Regions from separate parts of the Ensifer meliloti genome, predicted to be linked through region 1. Evidence: riboswitches for the same ligand, from Rfam matches in the RefSeq annotation. Region 1 holds a riboswitch; each other region holds the start of a gene.

Region 1 (4,309 bases):
CGGTCGAGACCGGGCGCTTCCTGCTCATCGATCCGGCCGGACGCGAGCAGCGGCACTATTCCAGCTTTTCGCCGCGTCTCAATCATGGCGACGAGGCGATTCTCAAGGTGCAGCATTGGCTGCAGGCCCGCGAGGCCCGCGCCGTCAGCGTCGCGGAGATGGCCAAAGTGGTGGCGATGGAGGAGCGCACGTTCCTGCGCCGTTTCAAGGCGGCGACAGGAATGAAGCCGATCGAATATGCGCAGCATCTGCGCGTCGGCAAGGCGCGTGAGCTCCTGGAGTTCACCAGACGCTCGGTCGAACAGATCGCCTGGTCCGTCGGTTACGAGGACGCGGCCGCCTTCCGCAAGCTGTTCCACCGCATCGTCGGGCTGTCGCCGGGGGACTATCGGCACCGTTTCGCCGTAGCAGCTGCCGGATAGCTTGCGCGGAGGACGGCGGCGTGCCGACGTCGCTTTTTTCGCGCCCGCGGCTGCGGAACAAATTTTCGTCTGAAGAATTAACAGGTGTCGCTTCTGTCCCCCAGCGACATTCAGGACCCCAACCTGTTGCAGTGCCCGCGTCATCCCCTGCGCGGGCACTCGCATGTCTGCGAAACGATTCCCCGCCGGCCTTCGGTCGGGGACGCAAGCGGGACCCCGCCAAGCGGCGAGGCCCCGCCTCAAGTGTCGCTGAAAAGGTTTAGGTCCTTGTATAGGTGGGAAGGCAAGAAGCTAGAGTGCCATCCGCGCCCATCTATAGGACCTTGGTCCGACCCCGTAAGGGCAAAGGTCTTAGGCCCGTTGCCAGCTGTGTCTCAGGGTACATATTGCAGCATTCGCTGCCGCTGGAGCCTGGAGCGGACAGTGTCTGCGGTCTGCCGCCGGCATTCCGCTCTGGCTCCTTGCACGATCACGTTCCATGATTTTGGGTCGACGGGGCCTAAAGTCATCGTGATCTCGGCAGGGGAACAACTCAACCGGATGGATCTCTCCCATGGCATTGTCGGACTACGGACGGAACAACACTGTTTCTGAAACGTGTCTCAGGACGCTCACTCACCCGTTGACGAACCTGATGTGCATTATCGCGGCCGTGTCGATTGCCGTTTTCGCGAGCGTACCGACAGGCATTCCCCCATACGTGCTCGCACCGATCGGTTTCATGCTGGTGGTCGTGGTTGACCCTTCAGAAATTGCATCCAGATTGAAGGCGCGCTCCGCAAGCCGGGGCGCCACGGCCGGCCGCTCGGAATCGGTGGCCGACGGCTGGCAGGCCAGCGGAAACGGGTGGAGCCTTACATTCCAACGCAAACGTGGCTCGACGAGAGGAGCGGCTCGGTCGAATATCGCCGCCGCGGCAAGGGAACGCGCGGCCGATAGCTGCCGCCGCTGAATTCGAGCCTGAACGCCTAGCGCCGCGCGTCGCCGACGCGCGGCGTTTACGCGCCCTCGCCACAAGCGAACTGATCGCCAAGCTCTGAAGCATGAAGGCAACAGGGCGAAGGCCGCCACAAGCCTCAGGACGCCCCATCGTATGCTGACGAGAAGGTGAACTCCCCCCGCCTTGCAAGCCTGTTGCCGGTACAGCGCAGAGCATCTGCTGTTGACGAATGTAATGATATAACATATTGAAATTGTCGTAATGAAATATCGCCGTAGCATTAACCGGATCGCGTGTGGGACATAACCGTTGCCTTCCACCTTGACCGGCGGCTGCGTTCCACATTAACTGGGACCGACGGTTCCCCTACCCGTGAGGTGGAGGGGATTAATAGGGAACACGGTGCGGACGACCCAAGAGGGACCAAGACCGTGGCTGCCCCCGCAACTGTAAGCGGATCGTCGTTCATCCTGGTGGCGCCTAGGCGCCAGCCACTGCGCGTACTGCGCGGGAAGGCAGATGAGCGACTTCTGTCCGTGAGCCAGGAGACCTGCCGTCAAATTCGATCCAACGTCACGGGCGGGGATGCCCGGAACAGGAGCAAGCCATGACCATCTTTCGCGCCTTACGGCGCACGCTTTCATCAGTTTCCCCGAGGTCCAGCCGTCACTCGTTCGATCGAACCCTATCGGCAGGCTGACGATCACGGCCGCATAGCGGCCTCACATTCGGGGACTATTCATGAACAACTTTCTGAAACGACCGCTCATTGCCGGTCTCATCACCTTTTCCGCAGGCGCAGCGGCTCTCGGCCATCCCGCCTTCGCTACCGAGACTACCTATCCGCTGACACTCGAGAATTGCGGACGGCAGATCACGTTCGACAAGACGCCGACGCGCACCGTCGCGATCGGCCAGAGCAGCACCGAGATCCTCTATCTGCTCGGCCTTGCGGACAAGGTCGCCGGCACCGCCCTCTGGGTCGGCCCCGTCCTTGAAGGTTACGAGGAGGTCAACGCCAAGGTCGAGCGCCTGGCAGACAACGATCCGAGCTTCGAAAGCGTACTTGCCAAGAAGCCGGACATGGTGGCGGTGCAGTTTCAGTGGCAGGTCGGCCCGGAAGGCGTGGTCGCGAGGCCGGAGCAGTTCGAGGAGCTCGGCATTCCGGTCTACACATCGCCATCGGATTGCACCGGCAAGGAGAATTCGGCGGCGAGCGACGGCGTGCGCCGGCAGGTCTTCACCATGGACCTCGTCTATCGGGAAATTCGCGAGCTGGCGCATATCTACAATGTTCAGGATAAGGGCGAGAAGGTCGTCGCCGAGCTGAAAAGCCGAGAAGAGGCGGCGCGCGCCAAGGTCGCCTCGGCCGGGGACAAGCTCTCGGCCGTCTTCTGGTTCTCCAGCGCTGCCGATGCCGACCCCTATGTCGCCGGCAGGAATGGCGCACCCGGCTACATAATGGCGGCGCTCGGGATCGAAAACATCATCGACACAGAAGACGAATGGCCGACGGTCGGCTGGGAAACCATCGCCAAAGCCGAGCCGACCATGATCGTTGCCGGCTCCATGGAACGTCGACGTTACCCGCTCGACAGCCTCGACGCCAAACTCGAATTCCTGAAGACCGATCCCGTGGCGAGCCTCATGCCGGCAGTCGCCAAAGGCTATGTGTTCGCCATGGATGCGCAGGCGATGAACCCGACGATCCGCACGATCGAGGGCATCGAAGCGCTGGCGGATGCCATCGCCGAGGCCGGACTTGCCTCCAAGGCGGGGCTGGCCTCCAAGGGTGGGTTGGGCAAGTGAGCCGCGTGCTGACCCTGGCCGGGCGAACGGGGACGGGACGCGTCGGCACGGCTCTCGCCGCGCTCGTCATCCTCTTCGCAGCACTCTGGATGGGCGCTGCGATCGGCGAAACGGCGATCCCGTTCAAGACCGTTGCGCAGACGGTCGCGAACCGGCTGTGGAACGCCGGCTATCCGCTGGCACCGATCGACGAGGGCATCATCTGGAGCTACCGGCTGAGCCGGGCGGTCGTGGCCGCTTCCTGCGGGGCGTCGCTCGCGCTCTCCGGGGCCGTGCTGCAATCGCTGCTGCGCAATCCACTCGCCGATCCCTACATTCTCGGCATCTCCGCCGGCGCCTCGACGGGCGCGGTCAGCGTCGCCATCCTTGGGGTGGGCGCCGGTCTGCTGACGCTGCCGCTCGGCGCCTTCATTGGCGCGCTGGTCGCTTTTGCCCTGGTGAGCCTGCTGGCGGTGAAGGCCGGCCGCGGCACCGCGGCGATCATCCTGGCAGGTGTGGCGGGATCACAGCTCTTCAACGCGCTGACCTCCTTCATCGTCACAAAGGCGGCGACGGCCGAGCAGGCGCGCGGCATCATGTTCTGGCTGCTCGGCAACCTTTCGGGCGTGCGCTGGCCGGATGCCTGGCTCGCCGTGCCGGCGACGCTTCTCGGTCTCGTCGTATGTCTCTGGCATGCCCGTCCCCTGGACGCGTTTACCTTCGGGTCGGAATCGGCTGCCTCGCTCGGCATCTCGGTCAGGCGAACCTATTTCGCGCTCGTCGGCGTCTCGGCGATGATGACGGCGGTGATGGTATCCATCGTCGGGTCGATCGGTTTCGTCGGACTGGTCATCCCCCATGCGGCCCGCATGCTCGTCGGCGTCCGCCACGGTGTCCTGCTTCCGGCAGCGGGGCTCATCGGCGCCGTGTTCATGATCCTCGCGGACATCCTGTCGCGCGTTCTCATTCCCGGGCAGGTCCTGCCGATCGGCGTGATCACGGCGCTCGTCGGCGCCCCGGCCTTCGCGTTGATACTCGGACAAAGGAGGGACCGCGCATGACGCTTTCGGCGCGCGGGGTTTCATGGGCGGCCGGCGGGGTGGAGATCCTGAAGGATGTCTCCCTCACGGTCGAGACGGGAGAGTTCCTCGGGATCATC
Region 2 (4,309 bases), on a different replicon from region 1:
CTCGACAAGGTCCTATGATGAGACGGTAAGGCGGACACATCGGCAACGGTCCGCTGCAATGCAGGAAGAAGCACGTGTCCGCGTCCCCGAAGGTGGCATCCAAGATCCGGCGCATCGCGGCGGTTCTCGTACCGCTGGCGCTGGCCGCAGCCGGCCCGGCCGCAGCGTCCGGCGTTTGCGAACGGCTGGGCGCACGCCTCGCCGGCCTTCCCACAGGTTTCACGACGAATGCCAGCCTGCGCGATTTCACAGGTGCGGTCTCCCGCCAGAACATCGAGTTGCGCCGCGCCAAGAACGATCGCCGCCGAATGGAATGCAGCAGCGACAGCGTCGTCGTCATCGGCGGCGATGACGAGGCCGCTTGCGCCGAACTCGACGACACGATCGCGCGCATGGAGGCGAATCTACGGCAACTCAAGGCGCAGCGTAGGCATCTGATCGGCGGTGGTGACGACGACGTTCGTCGGCGCATCCTCGCTGCCATGGAACTCAACGGCTGCTCGGGAGCGCCCCGAGAGGGCTGGGATGCCGGAAGCGCCGAAGGCCAGTTTGCGAGCGCCGCCGACGGCACGGAGGTTCACCGGAACATCCTGCGCGACCTGCCGCCGGACAGCGGTGCCTATCCGCTTCTGCTCGACGCCCTCCGGGCAGAGCTACCGCTCACGGATGACGATTTCGCCGGCAGCCTCAGAACCATGTGCGTAAGGACATGCGATGGCGCCTTCTTTCCCATCTCCTCGCATGCCACGCCGGCAGACTTCGGTCGTGACGCCGATCTCTGCCGCGCGCGATGCCCGGGTGCGGAGACGGAGCTCTACTATCATGTGCTCGCGACGGAAGAAGCCGACCAGATGGTTTCGGCGACGACCGGCCTGCCCTACACCGATCTCCCAACGGCCTTCGCCTACCGGGCGCGCAGTGTCGGCTCACCCGGCATCTGTGGCTGCGGAATCCCGGACCCCGCAACGGATGCCAACGGGCAAAAGGCAGGCTCCGCCGGCAAGCTCACCGTCGTCAGCCCGTCGGTCATAACCATTGGCAGCGAGAAGAAGGCGCCGGCCAAGCCGATAGCAGAACGGCCCTACGACCCGGCCAAAAACAAGGTCCGCGTCGTCGGTCCGTCCTTCCTTCCGCAGGAGGAGAGCGCGATCGACCTCAAGCATCCGCTTGGGCCCCGTTACCAGCCGCTGCAGGAAAACTGACATACGCCGTTGCGAGCATTCTGCAAGCTTGGCGATGCTCTTGAATTCCTTGAGTACCGACTGCGCGGCCTACTGGACTTGTCCTTTGACCGTTGCCGATCAAAGGACAAAAACATGCAGAAGATCAAAGCGCGTCTGATAAGACGCGCGGCGCTGTACGTATCGAAGGACTGCAATCTCTCCTCTTCCTCATCCCTGTGCTTGTCACAGGGATCCAGCAGCGCCGCGTCTGCGGCGCGGGAAGAGTCCTTTCAGCCCAAGGACTTGGTCTGGCTGGATCCCTGTGACAAGCACAGGGATGAGGAGATCAACAAGCCGCGGCGGGTATCCCGAAACTCAACAGGCCTTGGGGCGGGGTGAGGAAAAGTGTGTGCGGTTTTCCGCCGCATCCCGCTCTAACCTCTTGGAATCGATCGCGTTCAAGTTTTTTGGTCGACCGACCTAATAACATCGTGATCTTAACGGACGCCCCAGCCTTCCTCGAAAACGAGATCTTCGAGCGGCAAGCGCTGTCGCCAGCCCTTCGCGGCGAGTTCCGGCTCTTGATACAGCTTGTCGACGAAACCGAGGCACAGCCAGGCGACGATTTCGACATGATCCGGGATTCCGAGGATAGCCTTGATCTCGCTCTCGTGGAAAATGCTGACCCAGCCGACGCCCACGCCCTCCGCCCGCGCGGCGAGCCAGAGGTTCTGGACGGCGCAAACGGTCGAGTACAGATCCATCTGCGGATTATGGGTGCGGCCCAGGACGACCGCTCCGCCGCGCGTCCGGTCGCAGGTCACGCAAATGCTGAGCGGCGCCTTGCGAATGCCTTCGAGCTTCAGCGACCGGTACTTCGCTTGCCTTTCGCCGGAAAACATCTCTGCGGCCTCGTCATTGGCGCGCTGGAAAGCCCGCCAGACTTTCTCCCGCGTCTCGTCCTGGCGCACGAGCACGAAGTTCCAGGGTTGCATGAAGCCGACGGACGGCGCCTGGTGCGCCGCACCGAGCAGGCGGGCGATCAGTTCCTCGGACAGTGGTTCGGGCAGGAACTCGTCGCGCACGTCGCGGCGCGTCTCAATGGCACGATAGACGGCAGCGCGCTCGTCCGACGAAAAAGCTCCGGCGGCCGTAAGGCAGCCGTTCGGGTCAGGCAGCATCGTTCGATCCCCAACAATGCGGAAACCTCCCGCCGTCCGCGCGGGGCCGGTCTATCTCGCCAGGCCGGTCTTCTGACTTCGGATCATCCGTTCGCGCCGCCTTCCCGAATAGCTTCAATATTCAGTGGCAAAGCTCTGAAAAGATTCAGAGCTTTTTTTGGCGAGAACGTCCCCTTCACAGCGTTGGGCACGTGCCGGAGCTGCACCGGCTTCCCGATTCTCCCGCATTTCGCGGGCACCTGACGGCGGCATATGGCCACAGGTCCCCACGAAAGGCAAGGCAAGCAAGCGGGAGCTTCAGAGCGGCGCCTCCGGATGAGGCGAGGCGCCATAGGCACCCCAGATCGACTGATCGAAGCAGATGACGGAACCCGTCATGAGGCCGGATTCTGCCGATGAGAGATAGGCGCAGGCACGCGCGACCTCGGCCGGGTCGACGAGCCTGCCGAAGGGCTGGCTCGCTGCCGCCTTTTCGAGCCAGTTCGCCGGCGCATCGTGATATTCGCGCTGGATCCGGTCTTCGCCTTCCGAGGCCATCCAGCCGATGTTGAGGCCGTTGACCCGTATCCGGTTGCGAAGGACGGCATAGGCGGTGTTCTTGGTCAGCGTCTCGAGTGCCCCCTTCGACGCACAATAGGCGGCGATGAAGGGCTGACCCGCCTTCGCCGACATGGAGCCGATATTGACGATCGTGCCCTCCGTCTTCTCGCGCCGCATCACCTTTATCACCTCCTGCATCAGGAAGAATGGCGCCCGCACATTGACCGCGAACATCCGGTCGAAGAGTTCCGGGCTGGTGTCGAGGATCGTACCCCTGTCGGTGATCGCTGCGGCGTTGACCAGCGCATCGACGCGGCCGAAGGCGCGGTCGCAAGCCGCCACGACCGCACGGGCATCCTCCACCCGCTCGAGATCCGCCGGTACGTAGACGACCTTCGAACCCGTCGCCGCGGCGATCTCGGCAGCTTTCGCCTCGCCCTTCGCCGCGTTGCGCCCGCAAATGACGACGCCGGCGGCGCCGCGCTCCGCGAAGAGTGCGGCAATCGTGGCACCGAGCCCCTGCGTGCCCCCGGTCACGATGGCGATCTTCCCGTCCAGTCGGGCGTGGTCCGTGCTCATCCTGATCCTCCCTTTGAGATGTTGGTGAATATGCCTTGGTGAGCGTGCATTAATGCCTGTTGAGATTTGGGATACCCGCCGCTACTTGTTTGATCTCCTCATCCCTGTGCTCGTCACAGGGATCCAGCCAGACCAAGTCCTTGGGCTGAAAGAACTTCTCCCGCGCCGCAGACGCGGCGCTGCTGGATCTCTGTGACAAGCACAGAGATGAGGAGGAGAGATTGCAGTCCTCCCCACGCTGACCGACGTGCTCGGCAACCTTGTCCGCACCGCCCTACGCGCCGACAAACCCACCAGAGCACCACCGCCATCATCCATCTCGCAGTAGCCGTGATAAACTCAAAATCTCAAAAGGCCTTAAGCCAAGACGGCTAGCTTAGCTTTTTCGCCGCCTGATCGGCCAGCGCTTCGGCAAACGCTTCAGCACTCCATTCGCCGGCGAGCGCTTCGTGCATCAGCTGTGCCTGCGTCCTGGGCGCCAGACCGCCAACCGGCGGATCACGATCGAGATTGGTCGGGAACGAATACCCCTCGGCGCACGCGGCAACCGCATTGGCAATTTCGTCCTGCGTGAGCTTGCCTCCGGCCGCAAGGACTTTCAGAGCCGGAAAGAGCACGGCGCACATGTGTTCGCGATCCACCGTTTCCATCGCCCGGCCGAAGGCGGAGGATACCTGCAGAAGATTGGCCACACGCTTGATTCCGGCAGACCGGTTGCTGCCCGCGGCGTGGAAAAGCGCCGGGTTGAAGAACACGACGTCGCCCTTCTCCAGCGGCAATTGCACGTGGTTCTCTTCGAAATAGGTGCGGAACTCCGGCCGTTTCAAAGCGAGATATCCGGGCAGA
Region 3 (4,309 bases), on a different replicon from region 1:
GCGGCTTCCCGCAGGCTGCCGCCCGGACTGAGATCCAGGACGATCGCGGCATCGGCTTCACCGGGAAGCGCCTCTCCGCCGAAACGGATCAGGGCTTCTCCCTTTCGGACCTCATCGGCATCGAGCCGCACAGCGGCACCGGGAGCGTAATGCGAGGCGAGCATGCCGGGCGCCTCGATGACAGCGCCGGCGGCCTCCGGGCGCTCGATGGCGAGCCCGGTCAGCGCTTCGATCTCTGCCGCGTCGAGCCCCCCGGGCCTCAGCAGCCGCAGCCTTCCGTTCTCGACCTTGACGATGGTCGATTCCAGGCCGATCGCGGCCGGGCCCGCGTCGAGGATGAGCTTCAGCCTGGAACCGAGATCCGCCTGCACATGGGCCGCACTGGTGGGGCTGATCTTGCCCGAGGTGTTGGCGCTCGGCGCTGCCAAAGGCCGCCCGAACCGGGCGATCACCCGGCGCGAGAAGCCGTCGGGCATGCGAATTCCGAGCGTATCGAGACCGGCGGACGCGAGCGTGTGCACGGTGCTCTCCCGCCGCTGCGGCAGGATCAGCGTGAGGGGGCCGGGCCAGAAGGCCTCGGCCAGACGTCTCGAAACCGGATCGAAGGTCACATGCGCCTCTGCCATCGCCAGATCGCAGACGTGGCAAATCAGCGGATTGAACCGCGGCCGCCCCTTCATCTCATAGATGCGGCTGATCGCATCGGGGGTCGTGGCATCGGCGGCAAGGCCGTATACGGTCTCCGTCGGGATCGCGACCGGTTCGCCGTCCGATAGAACCGCGCAGGCTTTCTCGATTGCCCGCTCAGGTTCGGTGCGCGTGTCGATGATTTCGGCCATGGCGTTCTGATCCTTTCCGTCGCTTCCTTAACGGAGCGACCGCAAAAACAGAACGATTTTCTTTGTCAAAGGCTGCGAACGATCCGGCGCAAGGCTTCGTCGCGTGCGCCGAGCATCAGCACGTTCTTCAGCGCCACCTTCGGATCCTGCGTCCGGAAAATCAGCCCGTTGCCGCGCACGTTGCGGTTGACGACGATCCGTTCCTCGCTGGCGTCGGGCTCGATCGCGACGGCGAAATACATGCGCGAGTAGCCCGGCTGGATACGGTCGAAGAAATGGGTCTCGTTCCCGAGCTCGCAGAAGAAGTTCGCGAAATAAAAGGACCAGGTGATCTCGTGCCCATTGGCGAGGCAGGTTTTCGCGGCGGTCACGTGGCAATAGCCGAGATGCGGACTGCTGGGGAGCGCGCGATGGAAAACCATCTTCGGGAACTGGATCGAGGCATGAAACCCGTTGATTCGCCTGTGGGTCGTCTCGCCCGCTGTCGTCAGCTTCCGCGCCGTCTGCTGCGCCACCTCGGCATAACTCAGATACTGACGCTCGTTCGGCATCCACCGGCGTCTATCGATCCGGCCGGTCCGCAGGAACTCGGTGTGAGCCTTGGCTTTCGGCGGCGCGGCCGCCTTGTCGGCAGCGTCGTAATATCGGAGTTTTGCCATGGGCGTCGTCGCGCCATCCTGTCCGCAAGCGGGTTGATCGCGGCGAACGTTAAATCATCACAGTTAACGAATTGGTCCCGGTATGACCGGGCGGGCATCGATCAGACCCTTGTGTTGGCGGGCCGTGTCGCAGAATGGCCACTCGCCTTCGCGCCATGAACGGCGCTGCCGAAAAATCCGCCAGCTGCGCAGGCATTCATCTACTTCCTTGTTTGTTATGGATAATATTGCATGCCTTCGTGCCGCTTGTGTCGCGTCTGGCTGTCGTCTTTCTGGAATCGGATGTCGTCTATTGGCAGTTGCCGGGCCGGTCCTCAGGCTTAGATGAGGACACTCAAGGTGCCGCCTCGAAGGGAGGGCGGAGAATTGGGAAGCCGGTCAAATCCCGGCGCTGCCCCCGCAACGGTGGTGGAGCGAACAGCCACGGCAGAAGGCCACTGGACACCGCGTCCGGGAAGGCGCCGGGCAGGTCCCTTGCGGACGGCTCCAGAGCCCGGAAACCAGCCTTGAAGCAGAAATAGACCGTAGCTGGTTGCGGCGGGCAGCCGGATCGGAGCCAATTGCGTTGCGGGTCCATGCGGCCGGCGCGGGTTCCAGTCCTGCCTCTCCGAAACGGCGGAAAAACGAGGACAAGGGCATGGAAATTCAGACCGAAATGCTGCGCAAGCTGAAGACCCGTCGCGAAGGCTACAGCCTCGACCGCGCCTTCTACGTCGATCCTGATTATTACCGTCAGGACCTGGAGCAGATCTGGTACAAGGATTGGCTGTTCATCGGCCATGATTGCGAAGTCCCGCGGCCGGGGAACTATTTCACGGCGCAGGTCGGCGATTACCCGGTCGTTATCGTTCGAGACAGGCAGGGCGCGGTCCGGGCACTGCACAATTCGTGCCGCCATCGCGGCTCGCGCGTCTGCACGCAGCACAAAGGCTCATCCGCCAAACTCGTCTGTCCCTACCACCAGTGGACCTACGAACTCGACGGCCGCCTGCTCTTCGCGCGGCAGATGCCCGAGGGCTTCGACCCGGCCGAGCACAGTCTGAAGCCGATCCACTGCGAGACCGTCGGCGGTTACATCTTCATCAGTCTTGCCGAACACCCGATGGACTTCCGGCCGTTCCGCGAGACGGTCGCGGCCTATCTCGCGCCGCATCGCCTGGGGGAAACGAAGGTCGCCTTCGAGAGCACCATCGTCGAGAAGGGCAATTGGAAGCTGGTCTGGGAGAACAATCGCGAGTGTTACCACTGCGCCGCCAATCATCCGGAACTCTGCCGTACCTATCCGGAAGCGCCGACCGTAACCGGTGTCCAGGGGGCGATGAACGATCCGGAAATCGGCGCCCACTGGCAGAAATGCGAGGCGGCGGGCCTTCCGAGCGCCTTCAAGATCGCGCCCACGGGCCAGTTCCGCATGACGAGAATGCCGCTGATCAACGGCGCCGAGAGCTATACGATGTCCGGACAGAAGGCTGTCCGCAAGCAACTCTCCACCGGCGTAGACGCCGATGGCATCGGGACGCTGCTCCTCTTCCATTATCCGACGACCTGGAACCACATTCTCGGCGACCATGCGATCACCTTCCGCGTGCTGCCGCTCGGGCCGGAACTGACTGAGGTTACGACCAAATGGCTGGTCAACAAGGATGCGGTGGAGGGCGTCGACTACACGATAGACGAACTGACGCACGTCTGGACGGAGACCAACGATCAGGACCGGCAGATCGTTGAGGAAAACGCCTTCGGAATTCGCTCGCCCGCCTATGAGCCGGGTCCTTATTCCGCCGAACACGAGGGCGGTGTCATGCAGTTCGTCGAGTGGTATTCGAGCTTCATGCTGGACCGCCTTCAGGGCGGGGCCGCGCATCTCTCGCGGGTGGCATGACCATGGAAATGCCTCGCTCCTTTCACCATTTCGACGAGCTCGATCCCTGGAGAGACCGTCAGCACATGCTGGAGTGCATGTCGGCCGTAGCCGAAACCGCTGACGTGATGACCTTCACCTTCCGCTCCGACAAGCCGGCCTGGTTCCGCTACCTGCCCGGGCAGTTCGTGACACTCGAACTGCCCGTCGCAGCCGAGCCGGTGATGCGCACCTATACGCTGTCATCCTCGCCATCGCGCCCGCTTTCGGTCGCGGTCACGGTCAAGGCGCAGCCGGGAAGCATCGGCACCCGCTGGATGTTCGACAATCTGAAGCCGGGTATGATGCTCAAGGCGTTCGGGCCGCTCGGCGACTTCAGCTTCGTCCGTCATCCCGGTGAAAAATATCTCTTCATATCGGCGGGGTCGGGCGTCACGCCGATGATGTCGATGACGCGCTGGATGGCCGACTGCGCGCCGGAAACGGATGTCACCTTCATTTCCTGCGCCCGGCGCCCGGACGATCTCCTCTTCAGATCGGAGCTCGAAGTTCTCGCCCGTCAGATGCCGGGGCTCAATCTCGGCTTCCTCGTGGAGGGGCATGAGGCGCGGCATGGCTGGCATGGTCTGCGCGGGCGCATAGACGCGGCGAAGTTGCCGATGCTCGCACCGGATTTCCTGGAAAGAACCGTCTTCTGCTGCGGGCCCGAGCCGTTCATGGGCAATGTTCGGGCAATGCTGGAAGCGGCGGGCTTCGACATGGCCCGCTATCACCAGGAGAGTTTCCAGCCCGCCGCGGCGCCGGCGGCCGAGGAACTTGCAATTCGGGCCGGGCCTACCGCCGATGCCGGGGCCGGGGCGGCGCGGGTGACCTTTACCATGAGCGGCAAGGAAGCGACCGCCGTTCCCGGCCAGACGATCCTGCAGACGGCCCGCGCCAACGGTGTCAGG

Evidence for each region. Region 1 has a riboswitch for cobalamin ahead of PZL22_RS04140 (ABC transporter substrate-binding protein). Riboswitches for the same ligand answer to the same signal wherever they lie in the genome.
Region 2: it holds a riboswitch for cobalamin, as region 1 does, so the genes downstream of both, bluB (5,6-dimethylbenzimidazole synthase) here and PZL22_RS04140 (ABC transporter substrate-binding protein) in region 1, are expected to answer to the same signal.
Region 3: it holds a riboswitch for cobalamin, as region 1 does, so the genes downstream of both, PZL22_RS22375 (aromatic ring-hydroxylating oxygenase subunit alpha) here and PZL22_RS04140 (ABC transporter substrate-binding protein) in region 1, are expected to answer to the same signal.

The regions. Positions count from the first base shown of each region.
Region 1 covers NZ_CP120364.1:914,446-918,754, forward strand. Annotated here, with positions in the region: gene PZL22_RS04135 (GlxA family transcriptional regulator) at 1-422, shown strand, start outside; cobalamin riboswitch at 1,704-1,934, shown strand; gene PZL22_RS04140 (ABC transporter substrate-binding protein) at 2,104-3,171, shown strand; gene PZL22_RS04145 (FecCD family ABC transporter permease) at 3,168-4,211, shown strand; gene PZL22_RS04150 (ABC transporter ATP-binding protein) at 4,208-4,309, shown strand, end outside.
Region 2 covers NZ_CP120365.1:707,950-712,258, forward strand. Annotated here, with positions in the region: gene PZL22_RS10460 (DUF2865 domain-containing protein) at 75-1,202, shown strand; gene bluB (5,6-dimethylbenzimidazole synthase) at 1,661-2,344, opposite strand; cobalamin riboswitch at 2,390-2,602, opposite strand; gene PZL22_RS10470 (SDR family oxidoreductase) at 2,642-3,463, opposite strand; gene PZL22_RS10475 (phytanoyl-CoA dioxygenase family protein) at 3,835-4,309, opposite strand, start outside.
Region 3 covers NZ_CP120365.1:3,223,663-3,227,971, forward strand. Annotated here, with positions in the region: gene PZL22_RS22365 (L-threonylcarbamoyladenylate synthase) at 1-839, opposite strand, end outside; gene PZL22_RS22370 (DUF6656 family protein) at 905-1,498, opposite strand; cobalamin riboswitch at 1,819-2,021, shown strand; gene PZL22_RS22375 (aromatic ring-hydroxylating oxygenase subunit alpha) at 2,136-3,380, shown strand; gene PZL22_RS22380 (FAD-binding oxidoreductase) at 3,377-4,309, shown strand, end outside.